Regions from separate parts of the Peribacillus sp. SIMBA_075 genome, predicted to be linked through region 1. Evidence: riboswitches for the same ligand, from Rfam matches in the RefSeq annotation. Region 1 holds a riboswitch; the other holds the start of a gene.
The links. A riboswitch is a leader RNA that binds a small molecule or an ion and turns the genes downstream of it on or off. The one in region 1 is predicted to bind S-adenosylmethionine.
Positions count from the first base shown of each region.

Region 2: linked by a shared signal. The riboswitch ahead of SB775_RS10370 (methionine ABC transporter ATP-binding protein) and the one ahead of mmuP (S-methylmethionine permease) in region 1 are both predicted to bind S-adenosylmethionine.

Region 1 is NZ_JAWRYN010000005.1:23,703-31,670, reverse strand. It holds gene SB775_RS05960 (hypothetical protein) at 1-190, shown strand, start outside; gene SB775_RS05955 (alpha/beta fold hydrolase) at 183-1,235, shown strand; partial or broken gene SB775_RS05950 (nitroreductase family protein) at 1,425-1,777, opposite strand; gene SB775_RS05945 (ring-cleaving dioxygenase) at 2,023-3,000, shown strand; gene SB775_RS05940 (ring-cleaving dioxygenase) at 3,025-3,972, shown strand; gene SB775_RS05935 (alpha/beta hydrolase) at 3,972-4,580, shown strand; gene SB775_RS05930 (flavin reductase family protein) at 4,599-5,207, shown strand; SAM riboswitch class I at 5,365-5,467, shown strand; gene mmuP (S-methylmethionine permease) at 5,550-6,944, shown strand; gene mmuM (homocysteine S-methyltransferase) at 6,934-7,896, shown strand.
Region 2 is NZ_JAWRYN010000010.1:57,401-65,368, reverse strand. It holds gene SB775_RS10395 (amidohydrolase family protein) at 1-317, shown strand, start outside; gene SB775_RS10390 (hypothetical protein) at 737-976, shown strand; gene SB775_RS10385 (nuclear transport factor 2 family protein) at 966-1,334, shown strand; gene SB775_RS10380 (hypothetical protein) at 1,512-2,102, opposite strand; gene SB775_RS10375 (hypothetical protein) at 2,156-2,683, opposite strand; SAM riboswitch class I at 3,049-3,160, shown strand; gene SB775_RS10370 (methionine ABC transporter ATP-binding protein) at 3,479-4,501, shown strand; gene SB775_RS10365 (methionine ABC transporter permease) at 4,515-5,165, shown strand; gene SB775_RS10360 (MetQ/NlpA family ABC transporter substrate-binding protein) at 5,187-6,059, shown strand; gene SB775_RS10355 (M20 family metallopeptidase) at 6,148-7,356, shown strand; gene SB775_RS10350 (Fur-regulated basic protein FbpA) at 7,636-7,839, shown strand; gene SB775_RS10345 (hypothetical protein) at 7,921-7,968, shown strand, end outside.

The sequences.
Region 1 (7,968 bases):
AGGGAATTCTTCATTTCGTAATAAACGGAATCCTTATTCATCGCGTAAAAAGTTAAAGAAATCAGGATGGGAATCCAATGAAATAGAAGGGAGTAAAAAAAGGTTAGTGGATTTTATGAATGAGTCCTTATTATTAAGTGCCCAGTTGCCTAAATTCGATTCATTTGGACAGGGGAATTCAAATGTCTAAACGGAAAGTGCAGAAACATCAGTCCGAACCCATATCTAAATGGAAGCATTTTTTGGATATTCCCAATCAGCCTATGCCTGAAGTGGGTCTGACGTCGAAAAAAGAGGTGTGGAAAAAAAACAAATCAACGCTCTGGTATTATCCGTCGGCACAAAAAAAATATGATGTGCCGGTTTTTCTTATATATTCACTAATCAATACTCCATTGATTCTTGATTTGTCCCCAGGGAATAGTTTAATAGAATCTTTTGTAAATGAAGGTTTTGATGTATATTTGCTTGATTTCGGAAGCCCGGGTTTTGAGGATGGCGAGATATCGATCGAAGATTATATCGTCGATTATATTCAAAAAGGAGTGCAGCGTGCATTACGTCACTCTGGAGCATCAGAAATTACAGTTATGGGGTTTTGTCTCGGCGGTACGTTAGCAGCGATATATGCTGCCATTGCCGACGAGCCGATCAAGAATTTGATCCTCTCCGTTACACCGGTAGATTTCAGCGCCTCAGAATTTTTTGATCAATGGCAGGAAGCAGTAAAAGAAGGGACCGTGGATTTTGACGAGACGATTGATATTTATCAAACGATCCCAGCAAGTGCAGTTAAATATGGAATCCGTTTAATTACATCTCCTATATATATATCACCCTATTTATCTTTATTGAATAAAGCGGATGATGCTGAATACGTTCAAAATTGGCGCCGTTTCAACGCGTGGACCAATGGGCATGTGCCATTATCAGGAGCAGCTGCAAAACAAATAACGAAGGATCTTTTGATGAAAAATCGCTTGGTTAATGGTGGTTTTAAGGTTAGGGGGAAAAAGGCGAAACTTTCGAAAATTGATGCTAGTGTTTTGGTCACAGCAAATAAGTATGATCGTTTGGTCCCTCAGGAGATGATTTATCCGGTAATGGAGCATCTAACATGTAAGGATAAGACATACAGACTATTGAAAAGTGGACATGCTGCTAAACAATATTCCGGTGGACTCCCATATTATTTGAAGGAATGGCTGCCAGGGCGTTCTTCACCAATTAAATAAGTTACTGGGGGAAGTGAAATGTACGTATTGAACGACAGTGAGTATATTAAAATCATGCCGGTTTTGGCGTATATAGGCTTTGCATCACTGATATTTTCAAAATTCTTTGCAACATTACCGGATTATTAAAGTGATAAATGAAAGGGCTGGCTCGGCAAATAGAGCCAGCCCGTTAATGTATTATCGCTACTATTTTACCCGTTCTTCAAGAGGTGAAAATTCTTTACCCCCAGGTTCTGCAGTGGGTTTTCCAAAGGGCATATGTACGATGGGTTTCCAATCCCGAGGAATATCCCATGACTTCTTCACTTCTTATCGATTAAGGGATTATAATGCTGAAGGCTTGCACAAAACCCCTCGATTTCCAATGAAGTCCATACGCAAATTGTAAAATGCCAGATGTTTGGTTCGACCAAATCGGAAAGTTATCGGCATACGTTTTGAATTGTTCTTGAAGCCCATCATATGGCTTGGTCTTAAAAGAATAAAACCATACCAAAACCATTTTTAAATGACTTCTTTTTTTCTACCGTTTTTCCAAAATATCACACCTCCATTAATTATACCGACTTATTTTGACCTGGTTTTAATATTTTATTATAAGTGAATGCGGGTGAAATATTTAAATGAAAGAAAGGTTGACAAATAAATCACTATCATTTATCTTTAAATCAAGATATTTTTATTAAAAGTAATTTACCTCTAGTTGGATATCTCGAATTCGAGATATTATTTTCGGATAATTCATCTCCGTAAGGGGAGATTTATAAAGATAGGAGTGGTACAGATGGAATTAAAAGGATTACATCATGTTTCAGCGATTACAGCTAAAGCGGGAAACAACTTTGAATTCTATACGAGAGTGTTAGGGATGCGATTAATTAAAAAAACGGTGAATCAAGATGATGTTCGTGTGTATCACTTATTTTATGGAGATCAAATTGGGTCACCGGGTACAGAACTGACGTTTTTTGAAATTCCCAATGCTGCCCGCACTCACGAAGGAAACAATAGCATTTCAGAAATTTCTTTAAGGGTTAGGGATGATAGAGCACTTGAATATTGGAAAAAACGGTTTGTAGAATGCAATGTTGAGCATGATGAAATATCGACCCGTTTTAAAAGAAAGGTGCTTTCTTTTAAAGATCCTGAGGGGCAAAGGCTTCTTCTGGTTTCCGATCAGGGTAGTAACGGAATTCAAGTAGGTGTACCATGGGATGGAAGCCCGGTACCGCAAGAGTTTTCCATCATTGGATTAGGACCAGTAAAACTCACTGTACCCAATATTGACCAGACACAAAGCGTACTAACGGAGGTGTTGGGATTCCGGAAATCAGGAACATACCCATCTTCTTTAAGGGGGCAAAATCCGATTGTCGTTTACGAGACAGGTGAGGGGGGAACAGGAGCGGAAATCCATATCGAAGAGAGGAAGGACATCCCTCGAGAACGATTGGGGAGGGGCGGAGTGCACCATGTTGCCTTTCGGGTGGATAATGAAGGGGAACTGAGAAAATGGATAGAAAAAATTAGTGAATCGAATTTTGTGAACTCGGGTTATGTAGACCGCTTTTATTTTCGTTCCCTCTATTTCAGGGAGCCGAATGGCATATTATTTGAACTAGCGACAGATGGGCCTGGTTTTACTGTGGATGAAGCAGAGCAGCACCTAGGTGAAAACCTTGCCTTACCACCTTTTTTAGAATCGAAAAGACAGGATATTGAATCGAATTTAAAACCGCTGAATACAAAATCAACAAATTAATCACCGGGAAAGGAAGTAATCGGCATGCAAAAGAAAACCGCGGGAATACATCATATAACAGCAATTGTAGGCAATCCTCAAGAGAATGTGGATTTTTATGCTGGGGTATTGGGAATGCGCATGGTCAAGAAAACCGTCAATTTTGATGACCCAGGAACCTATCATTTATATTTTGGGGATGAATCAGGTTCACCAGGGACCATCATCACTTTCTTTCCTTGGCCTGCGGCATACCAAGGGAAAATTGGCTCTGGACAAGTGGGGATTACAACATATGCGGTTCCGGAAGGTTCAATGGATTTCTGGGAAATGCGGTTGAACAGGTTTAATATAGTATTCGAGAAAGTTTCACGTTTTGGAGAGGAATATCTAGAATTTCAAGATCCCCATGGTTTGCAACTTGAACTGGTTGAGCGTAAAGAAGGGAAAAATAGCGAGTGGTCATTCGGCGGTGTACCAGCTTCCAAGGCGGTCAAGGGATTCGGCGGTGCCGTATTATTGACGTCAAAACCGATCAAAACGATGGAACTATTAGAGAAAGTGATGGGCCTGCAAAAAATTGGGGAAGAGGGCGATTACATCCGCTTCAAATCCACATCGGACATCGGAAATTTGATAGATGTTAAAAAAACGGTTTTGCCAAATGGGAACATCGGAGTGGGAACTGTCCATCATCTTGCATGGCGTGCAATCGATAATGAAGATCATAAAGAATGGAGGGAGCATATCGCCAACCATGGCTATGGTGTGACACCCTTTACAGACCGTCAATACTTCGATGCCATTTATTTCAAGGAAGATGGAGGTATACTTTTTGAAGTTGCCACAGATCCACCTGGCTTCGCTCATGATGAAACGAAGGAAACGATGGGTAGTAAATTAATGCTGCCGCCATGGCTTGAAGAAAAAAGGGGAATCATGGAGAAAACGTTACTGCCGGCAGTGCCGAGAGTACTTGAGGAGGATAAATGATGAAGCATATTTTTCAAAAAGGAAGTAATCCAGAAGCGCCATTGCTTTTGCTTTTACATGGCACTGGAGGAACGGAAACAGATCTCTTGCCATTAGCGGAAATGGTTTCACCGGGATCATCCGTATTGAGCGTACGGGGAAATGTACTTGAAAACGGAATGCCCCGTTTTTTCCGCCGGTTATCCGAAGGGGTTTTTGATGAAGAAGATTTGATCTTTCGTACGAAGGAGCTTTATGACTTCTTGGAATCAGCGTCCAAAAAATATGACTTCGACCGTGAAAGAGTGGTAGCATTAGGTTATTCCAATGGTGCAAATATAGCGGCAAGTTTGCTGTTCCATTTCGAAGGGGCACTACAAGGGGCGATTCTTCATCATCCCATGGTGCCTAGACGAGGGATTGCTTTGCCGTCCCTTTCGGGTATACCTGTATTTATTGCTGCAGGTAAAAACGATCCGATTTGCCCGACAGCAGAAACTGATGAACTTAATCAACTTTTACTGCAAGCTGGTGCTACAGTTGATGTTCAATGGGAAAATTACGGTCATCAGTTAACACGTTCAGAGGTTGAGGCAGCGGGTTCATGGTTTCAAAAGAACTTTTTATAAGAATGAGAGGGAATGAAGATGATTTCTGTTAATCCTGAAAGTCTTACTGAACGGGATAATTATAAGTTTTTGACTGGAAGCATTATACCGAGACCTATAGCCTTGGTTACGACACAATCCGAAACCGGTACAATCAATATAGCGCCGTTCAGCTTTTTTAACATAGTCAGCTCAAATCCTCCAATGATTTCCATTTCTGTTCAACGGAAAGAAGGAGTTTCAAAGGACACGGCTCGAAATGCAATTCAAACAGGTGAATTCGTTGTTCATATCACTGATGAGAATAATGTGGCTGATGCAAATCGAACGGCGAAGGAACTCCCATCTGACGAAAGTGAATTGGGTCTTACCAATTTCACGCCGGCTGTCAGTGATAAGGTATCCGTACCAGGATTGCAAGAAGCAAAGGTACGCTTTGAGTGCATATTAGAGCATGCGATACCATTGGCAGGTTCCCAGAAGAAACCCGGTTGTGATTTATTGATAGGGAAAATAGTCTGCTATCATATAGAGCAAGATATTTACCATAATGGCCGAATAGACCAGAATGGGCTAAAACCTGTAGCAAGATTAGCGGGTCATACCTATACAAAACTAGGAGAATTATTTGAATTGGAACGTCCTTAAGAATTGTGGCGACACCTTTAAAAAGATGTCGTCTTTTTTTCTATCTTCCGTTATCTCCAAGTCTTGAGCGACTTGCCCGCAAAAAAGCAAGTCTTTACAATTCAAAACAAATACTTGACAATTTTTTCATAGATTGATAAAGTAATAAAAAATAAATTTCTTATCCAGAGAGGTGGAGGGACTGGCCCTATGAAACCTCAGCAACAGGTCTGCTACGACACTGTGCTAATTCCAGGGGGTGAAACCCTGATAGATGAGACCCTACGTTTTTATTTGTCAGTAACGCACTCTTTTTAGAGTGCGTTTTCGTTTTTTCTGGATGCAGGATGAAGGGGAGTATGAATGGAGAACAAAATGAAGCATGAATTTCAACGGGAAATGAAAGCACGGCATTTAATCATGCTATCGCTTGGGGGGGTGATTGGAACTGGTTTATTCTTAAGTACGGGTTATACGATTCAACAGGCTGGCCCGTTTGGCACTATCCTTTCGTATCTGATAGGGGCACTAGTGGTTTATCTGGTCATGCTATGTTTAGGTGAACTGGCAGTACATATGCCCGAGACAGGTGCGTTTCATAGCTATGCAGCCAAATACATTGGACCTGGGACAGGGTATACAGTAGCCTGGTTGTATTGGCTAACCTGGACTGTTGCACTAGGTTCGGAATTCACGGCCGCTGGATTGTTGATGCAAAGATGGTATCCATCAATCAATGTCTGGATTTGGAGTGCTCTATTTGCCATTTTGGTTTTTGTATTAAATGCGCTGACTGTCAAGTTTTTCGCTGAATCTGAATTTTGGTTTGCGTCAATAAAGGTAATTGCGATCGTGATATTTATTATTTTGGGAGTTGCTGCAATGGTAGGTTTTATACCAATGACTAACTCTCAATCAGCACCGCTATTTTCCAATTTTATAAGTGCAGGGTTATTTCCTAATGGTGCTTTTGCCATTATCATGACGATGCTTGCAGTGAATTTTGCATTTTCTGGAACTGAATTAATCGGAATTGCAGCTGGAGAAACTGTGAATCCAGAAAAAACGATACCAAAGGCAATTCGACTGACATTGTGGAGATTGATTATCTTTTTTGTAGGAACCATCGTTGTATTATCCGCATTATTGCCTATTTCGGATGCAGGCGTATTAGAGAGCCCCTTTGTGGCCGTTCTTGAACGAATTGGAGTGCCATATGCAGCGGATATTATGAACTTTGTTATTTTAACTGCCATTTTGTCTGCTGCAAACTCAGGTCTATATGCCTCTTCCAGAATGCTTTGGTCACTTGCAGATAAGAAAACCATATCACCAATATTCGCAATATTAACAAAACGAGGTGTTCCGATATATGCGGTCATTTTCAGTATGTTGGGCGGTGGTTTAGCCCTATTCTCTAGTGTTATTGCACCGGATACTGTATATATAGTGCTTGTGTCCATTTCGGGTCTGGCCGTGGTTGTAGTTTGGATGAGTATTAGCGCTTCACAGTTCCTATTTCGGAGACGATTTATAAAAGAAGGAAATTCAGTAAATGACTTGGCTTATCGTACACCATTATATCCGCTTGTACCAATCATTTCTTTCATGCTTTGTCTTGCTTCTTGTATAGGAATTGCATTTGATCCTACACAAAGGATTGCGCTTTATTGTGGTATTCCATTTATTTTGTTTTGCTATGGAAGTTATTATGTAACACAAACTTCAAAGAAAAGAGGCGTAGATCTTGAAGAATAAAATTAACCCAATTGACGCTATTTTACGAGAACATCCAGTCATGATTCTGGACGGAGCTTTAGCTACAGAGCTTGAGCGGTATGGGTGTGATTTGGACGATCCGCTGTGGTCTGCCCGTGTATTACTTGAAAATCCAGAGGTGATTTATCGGGTTCACACTGACTATTTCCGTGCAGGAGCGGACTGTGCGATAACTGCAAGCTACCAAGCTACTGTTGAAGGTTTCTCCCTGCGTGGAATACAAGAAAAAGAGGCCCTGAAGTTAATTCAGAAAACGGTGTTTCTCGCAAGAAAAGCGAGAGATGATTTTTGGAAGGAAGAGACGCAAACGAATAGACCTAAGCCATTGGTTTCTGCATCAGTAGGACCCTATGGGGCTTACCTCGCTGATGGTTCAGAATATGTAGGAAACTATGGTGTTTCAGATGAAACTTTAGCAGAATTTCATCGAATAAGAATATCAGCTTTGATTGAAGCAGGTGCTGACCTTTTAGCATTTGAAACGATTCCATCCCTGCAAGAAGCAAAAGTATTGAATTCATTATTGAAAGATTATCCAGAAGTATATGCTTGGCTATCCTTTTCCTTGAAAAATGAGAAAGCAATAAGTGACGGTACATTGCTGGAGGATTGTGCAAAGTTCTTTGAGGACAGTGAGCAAATTGCAGCAATCGGTATTAACTGTGCACCAGTATCAGTTGTCACGGACGCCATCAAGGTGTTAAGTGCGAACACAAAAAAACCAATTATAGTTTATCCGAATTCTGGTGAAACCTATGATCCACAAACTAAAACATGGCATGGTCAAGAATCATGTAACACGCTCGAACAAAAATCTGAAGAATGGCACCATGCTGGGGCACGTTTAATCGGAGGATGCTGCAGAACGGCACCCCATCATATTGAAGAGATTTCCAGAAAGTGGCGACCTTCCGAAGTGGTATCCTCATAGCTTTATTCCTATATCAACTGTTTTTAATAATCATTATATAAAAAACAGGGCTTTGTAAAGTGGTATTGTTGT
Region 2 (7,968 bases), on a different contig from region 1:
ATGCCACTAAATTCCCTGCTCAAACGGCACTGGCCATGGCCACGAGAATGGGTGCCGAAGCAATCGGCATGGGTCATACGGGATCACTTGAAGCTGGTAAAAAAGCAGATTTCATCACCATTTACCCTTATAACAAAGAGCATCTGCAGCCGCTGAGTGAAGCGTATTCGCATTTGCTTTATGCCGCACGCGGAAATGATGTATCTGATGTATACATTGACGGCAAGATGATTGTGAAAAATGGCGAATGCTTAACGATCGATGAAGAAAAAGTAATTGCCGAAACGAATCGTCTGCAGGGCACACTATCACGATAAATACGACACGAAACTTGCAGCTTCTTTCAGACTGAAGGCAAACTCGATAAAAATGGAGTTTGTCTTCAGTTTTTTTAGGTTTTAAATTTTGACCGTTCCAATCCACTCTGCATGAAAACGAAGATCAAACCCAATTTGCCCACCGTTTTGGAGGGTTTGTACTACAACCGTTCCAATCCACTGCAGGCGTTCGCTTCGACCAAATTTAAATTAATTCGACCTCCAGTTTCGACCTAGTCCTGTATAATTCGGCCAACCAAGATCTAAAACCACTGGATCATAGTAAAAAGACTGTAGGCATTAACAACTTAACGTAAAGTATTCTAATCCCTTTTTAGTTTGAGGTCTGTCTCCAGTCCAGTTTCTTGGAAATAGAGAAGCAAAGTAACCCTGTTAAAAATAACAAGAGAAATATAGGTATGGCAAAGATGGTTAAAAAAGAAAAAATGAAAAAAATGCTGCTGACCGCAAATATAAGCCAGCTGATAATTAACAATGAACTGGATAAAAAATCTTTGATAGCAGCGATCATTAATTTCACCACCATCTGGGATATATTGTTAGTATGTATTATATATGATTTTACAAGTAGCTTGGGAAGTAGTTCACTAGTTCATGCACATATAAGTGTAAAAGGGGATGGAATGAATGGAAAATGAATGGTCTTCGTTAAAAGCGCATGTGCAGCAGCTGGAGAAGAAATTATTAAAATCTGAAATCCGTACATCTCCAGAAGAGCTTTCATCATTATTGAAAGATGATTTCTTTGAGTTCGGCAGTTCGGGTCGAATATGGACTAAAAGTGATTGTATCGGAGAAGAAGGAATAGGTGAGGTGACCATGATCTTAAGCAATTTTGACATGCACGAATTGTCCGAAGATACCGTATTAACGACATATCGGATTTTTGATGAAGGTAGAGGGGAGCATACCTTAAGAAGTTCAATCTGGAAATATGCGAATGGCAGATGGCAAATGTTTTTTCATCAAGGAACGAAAACGAAAGGGCCTCTTTAAGCCTACCCATGACATCCTATTTATCATAAATAGGTAAAAAAAAGGCTCCAGAATAACTGGAGCAAGGGGATGTCAACGTAGTAATTAACAAATGGGGATTAACAACTAAATTCTGATGATCTCTGCATGTAATACTTCAATTTATTAGCTTATGTAATTCATTAGGGCCTATGAGTATTAGTTTTTAGTTGTATCATCTATATGAGTAGAATTTGAAGTATCAGGATCAAAGGTATTAAAACCATTTAAATCAATAAAATGAGCAATTGCATCCTTATCTTTGTCAGCTATTATAAGGTTAAAGCCAGATAAGTTATTTTTTATTTTCTCTAATTCTTTTGTCGTTAAATCGATGCTTATTTTGAATTGAGTTTGATATTTAGTTTTATAGCCTTTAGGTTGCTCTGCTAACAATAATTCACTATTTTTATTATGAAAAATATCGTACACTGCTTCAGGGTACTCAAGTGAAAAGTAAATTTTTTGAGTGTTTTCTTGTAAGATTTCGTATATGTCTACATCGATTTCGTAATTCATAAGAAAAGTTAATTCCTTATTCTTAGGAATATAATTCATTTCGAAATTTGTTATGCTAAATTTAGGGGGGCGCAACTTGTTTTCTAATGATTTGTTTTTCTGAATAGATGAATTATTCTGTTCAGATTCAATTGGATTATTGGCACTTCTTTCACTTGTCTTTTCTGAAGAATTACACCCCATTAGAAGGGACATACAAAAGATAAAAGGACAAATATATTTTAGAAGCATATTTTAACACCTCTGTTTATTAGTAAAAAAAATCTTTAAATCTCGAAATATCATTATTGTTTAACTTTTTCGCTCCATGTTGCATAAGTATAATTAGCAGTTGTAGTAGTTCCGTTTGTTAAATTACAAGGTGCAACAACTTTATAACGAGTTCCTGTGGCTTTTACCCATTTACTTCCTGCAGTTAATTTCCATTTTCCCTTCGGAATAGACCAAGTTGTAGAAAGAGTTTTTGTACTATTATATCCATACCCGACATTAGCTGTTATTTTTGCCCCTGTTTGTAGTACTTTAAATGATGCTTCTCCTCCTATACTTACTGTAGCAGCATAAGAAATTTGAACAGATCTAGTAACACTATCAGTAACACTACTATTATTTGTTGCATAATGTGTAAATTCAGTTTTTGTTGAAGTTGTTTTAGATTTATAAGATGTTGTGTAAGTCCCTACTTCTGTACAAGCAAATGGTTCTATTGCAATAGGGTCTTTACTTGTTTCTGCTTTTGCCTCTGATAATGAAAAACCTGAAAATAACGTGAAGCATAGACTTGTTGATAATAATATTTTTGAAAATCCCAAGAATCCCACCTCATTTTATGTATTTAACTTCTTTGTTAATGATATTTTGAATTATATGAATAATCAATATTTAATTAACATTTTTTTCATAATTAGTTAATTAAAGTTGAGGCCCTCCAGAGATATTATCCCCTCTAAGTAGACAGTGTAAAAGGCTACAGATAATCTGTAGCTGTTATAACTGAGCGACTTCTATGTTGTGGAGAATGAGCAAATCATTATAAAATAGAGAAAGAATTATATTTATATAATAAAAAAAACCGTCAATTGACTATACTGTGAAAATGTTTAGAATGATGGAAAATATGGTTGACTTTAGGGAAATTAGAATATATAGTGAAGGACATAATTAAATATAACGTTAATTCTTATCAAGAGATGTGGAGGGACTTGGCCCTATGATACCTCGGCAGCGGGTTTTTACTTTTGTAAAAATACTGTGCTAATTCCAACGGACGAAAGTTTGAAAGATAAGAAGGAGCTTTTCTTAGATAATTAATTTAAGAGTTTACTCTTTTTTATGTCTAAAAGAGGCCTCTTCTGTCTGATGACGGAGGAGGCCTCTTTTGTTTATTCAGAATGTATATGGTTATTTGGAGAATTGGTGCATTAACTCGTAAGTTTCGATCATTAATCATGAGTTGTGAGTATTTACTCGTGAGTTTCATGCATTTACTCGTGAGTTTCGTGCATTTACTCGTGAGTTTCGAAAATTTAACCCGATCATTATGAAACTTTGCAAAGCTCTTCTCTGATAATGAATTTGTACAAATAAACAGCATGGGGGGAGATTGGATGATAGAGTTTCAAAATGTTAAAAAGGTTTATCAAACAAAGAAACAGACTGTCGAGGCTTTGAAGGGCATTAATTTGACAGTGGAAAAGGGGGATATATTCGGTGTAGTCGGTTATAGCGGAGCCGGGAAGAGTACATTGATCAGGTTGGTCAATTTGCTGGAACACCCTTCAGATGGTCAGGTGATTGTTGGCGGCAAGGATTTAACCAAATTGAACCCAAAGGAATTACGGGCTGAAAAGAAAAAAATCGGGATGATCTTTCAGCATTTCAATTTGCTTAACTCAAAGACCGTTTTTGATAATATCGCCATGCCGCTCGTTTTGTCCGGAACCCCTGGTAAAGAAATCAAAAAGCGGGTAGGCGAGCTGTTAGAGTTCGTTGGCTTATCAAGCAAGTCAAAGAGTTATCCGGAACAATTATCCGGCGGTCAAAAGCAGCGGATCGGAATTGCGAGGGCATTGGCTACCAATCCATCGATCTTATTGTGTGATGAAGCTACATCTGCATTAGATCCACAAACAACGAGTGCAGTACTGCAGCTCTTAAAAAAAATTAATAAAGAATACAATATTACCATTCTGCTAATCACTCATGAAATGTCTGTCATCAGGGAAATTTGCAATAAGGTAGCGGTCATGGAGGGCGGATGCGTCGTTGAACAAGGTTCGGTTTTCGAAGTTTTTGCGAAGCCGCAAACGGATATTTCAAAAAACTTCGTGAGAACGGTCATACATGACGAGATTCCACAAAGTTTCCTGAAAAGTATAGGGTCCCATATCCCGATTATTTGGAAAATTAATTTTATTGGGACTACTTCGGGTACTCCTTTACTTTCAACCATCTCGAAGAAATATGATGTTCATTTAAGTGTATTATCAGCCAATATTTCTGAAATTCAAGAAACGCCTTTTGGGAATTTGATCATCGAAGTGACAGGTGACAAAAAAGAGGTGGGCAAGGCTTATCAATATATTAAAGATGAGGGGATTCTCGTCCAGGAGGTGCAGGTAAATGGGTAATACGCTTTGGGGAATGGAAATAACGGCAGAGCAGCTGTCGACCGCTTTCGGTGACACACTTTATATGGTAGCCATCTCATTGGTATTTTCCGGATTGATTGGGCTCCCGCTAGGTATCCTGCTTGTCATTACTAGAAAGGGTCATATCCTGGAGAATAAATGGATCTTTAATGTATTGAATCCGATCATCAATATATTGCGGTCGGTTCCTTTCATCATCTTGCTTGTAGCACTGATTCCGTTTACTAGAATGATTGTAGGCAGTGCGATCGGAACGAATGCAGCCATTGTTCCGCTTATCTTTTACGCGGCTCCTTATATTGCCCGGCTTGTGGAGAACTCCCTGTTGGAAGTGGACAAAGGGATCATCGAGGCAGCTCAGGCAATGGGGGCGACGACATGGCAAATCATTTATCGCTTTTTGATTCCCGAGGGACTTAGTTCGTTGATCCTTACATTTACAACAGCGACAATCGGGCTGGTTGGTTCTACAGCCATGGCAGGTGCTGTCGGTGCAGGCGGGGTAGGAGATTTAGCCTTGGCTTACGGTTATCAAAGGTTCGATACGATGACGATGGTCGTCACAGTGGCGGCGCTCGTGATCATCGTTCAATTATTGCAAACCACCGGGAATTTCGTTTCAAAAAAAATCAGAAGAAGATAAAAATAACAGGAGGTTGGGGAAATGAAGAAAATCTTATTAACGATCATAGTATTGGCATTGGCCATCGTGTCAGCAGCATGTGGGAACGAAGAGGGTGCATCAGGCAGTTCGGATGATGTGAAAACAGTGAAAGTGGGTGTCAGCAACGGGGATACGAGAACGTGGGAATACATTGTCAGCTTAGCGAAAAAGAAGGGGCTGAATATCGAACTGGTCACGTTTAATGATTATATCCAACCGAACCTTGCGTTAAGTGAAGGTGAAATTGATGCGAATTCATTCCAAACGGTCGCCTACTTCGATGAATTCATCCAAGATCAAAATTTGAAATTAGAGGCCATCGGGTCGACTGTAATTGCACCAATGGGCCTTTATTCGAAAAAACATAAAAGTCTTAAAAGTCTTCCAGATGGCGCGACTATAGCCGTTCCTAATGAAGCAACAAACTTTGGCCGTTCCTTACTCCTTCTTCAAGAAGCTGGATTGATTACATTGAAAGAGGAATTCAATGGATCGGGCTCTTTGGAAGTCATTAAGGATAATCCGAAAAAATTGAAAATCCAACCTGTTGCTGCCGGCAATACACCGCGTCTTTTGGATGATGCCGATGCTTCAGCCATTAATAATAACTTTGCCGTCGAAGCAGGACTTACATTAAAAGATTCTTTATTCCATGAAAGTAAAACGGCGAAACCATATATTAATATCATTGCAGTTAAAAAGGGAAATGCCGATCGTCCTGAGCTGAAAAAATTAGTGGAACTTTATCACTCGAAAGAAGTGGAGGCATTCATTAAAAAAACGTTTAAAGGAAACACCATTCCTGCATATGTTTCTGTAGATGAATTATTGAATTACCAGGATGCTTGGACAAAACCAGCCATTGAAAAATGATGATGAGGACAAAGTGAAGGGATGCCGGATGGATTGAAGGATGCCTATCCGGCTCTTTAAACCAATAAATGAAAAGGGAGATAAGAATATGGCGAGAGAATTAGTACGGGAGCAGCATCAGAAAATCATTGAAGATCACATCGACCTTCATTCCGAATTATATATCGGAACGAGTCAAGCCATTCATTCCAAACCCGAAATTGGGAATCAGGAGTTCTTCGCTTCCGACACGTTAACCGGAATACTCCAACATGAAGGATTTGAAGTGACTCGCAATATAGCTGGACATGAAACAGGATTCATCGCCAAAAAAACCTCTTCAAAGGAAGGACCCACAATTGCCTTTTTAGCCGAGTATGATGCATTGCCGGGTTTAGGTCATGCTTGCGGTCATAATATCATCGGCACAACGAGTGTTGCAGCAGGCATTTCCCTGGCTCAAGTGCTGGAGGAAACAGGCGGAGAGGTGATTGTTTTCGGTACACCGGCTGAAGAGGGAGGACCGAATGGAAGCGCAAAAGGCAGCTTTGTGAAGCACGGTCTATTTGATGGTGTGGATGCAGCCATCATCATCCATCCTGCAGGAAAAACGGGTATAACCAGTCCATTTTTGGCTGTCGATCCCCTTGATTTTCATTTTTACGGAAAATCAGCACATGCAGCTGCTGCTCCTGAACAAGGCGTGAATGCGCTTGACGGGGTGATTCAGCTGTTCAATGGCATTAATGCTTTGCGTCAGCAGCTTCCAAGCGAGGTCAAAATCCACGGAATCATCACCAATGGCGGGGAAGCGCCTAACATCATTCCTGAATATGCATCTGCCAGATTTTACATTAGAGCAACAACTTGGAAACTATGCCAAGAGGTATCCCGTAAAATACGTACTGTTGCTGAAGGGGCAGCACTTGCCACAGGAAGCACGGTTAAAGTCGAACGTTTCCAAAATGAAGTACTTGATTTTGTCATTAATCCAGTCCTGGATGAATTGTTAAAAGAAGAACTGGCTCAATTGGGGGAAACGGTGGCTCCACGAAAAGAGAGTGGTTTTGGCTCGACGGATGCGGGTAATGTAAGCCATGTAGTGCCGACAGCCCATCCTTATATAAAAATTGGACCGGATGAGTTGATTGCCCATACGAATGAATTCCGCAACTGTGCTAAGTCTCAAGCTGGGGACAAAGCCATCCTGACTGGTGCAAAAGCACTTGCGCTTACAGGTTATCGATTGATTTCGGATAAAGATCTGTTGGATAAGGTGAAAACTGCTTTTGATGAAGCGAAACAAACAGAAAAATAAAAAAGTGCTTACCCAAAAGCAGAATCAAAAAATATTAAATTCAAGAAAATCAAAACTTTGTGTTGACTACGGAGCACAGAGTTTGTAGTATAGGTAACAACAATACTTAGTAATTCAATAGGAATTATAGGTTAATTGACCGGAAAACCGGAGACTTTTCTTTAATGTAAAGAGATGTCACCGGTTTTTTTGTGAATGAGCCAGCCGGCAAATTCCGATTGAACTTATTTCAAGGCTGTTCCAATCCGTAGAAGTTCATATAATAAAGGAGGATTTATTATGGGGATTTTATTACGTAATGCAATTGAGAAGAAAAGAGACTTCCTAATCAACAAGTTGATTAACGAGGGTGTCTATAAAAAGAATGACATACATCTATTTGAATTAACCTTAACCGATTTAGAGAAGGAATATATTAAAATACGTAAAATTGAAGAGAAGGAATCCTCTTCCGATGACAGTTCCCCCTGTCTAAAGATATAAATCATTTCAGTTAACTTCAGAAAATGCGGGTGAGGCGGTTATTCCTCTAATACCATCAAATAATTAAAAGGAGAGGGTGAAATGAGGAAAGGTGTGGAAGAAAGACGGAAGGAATTAATCCATAAGCTT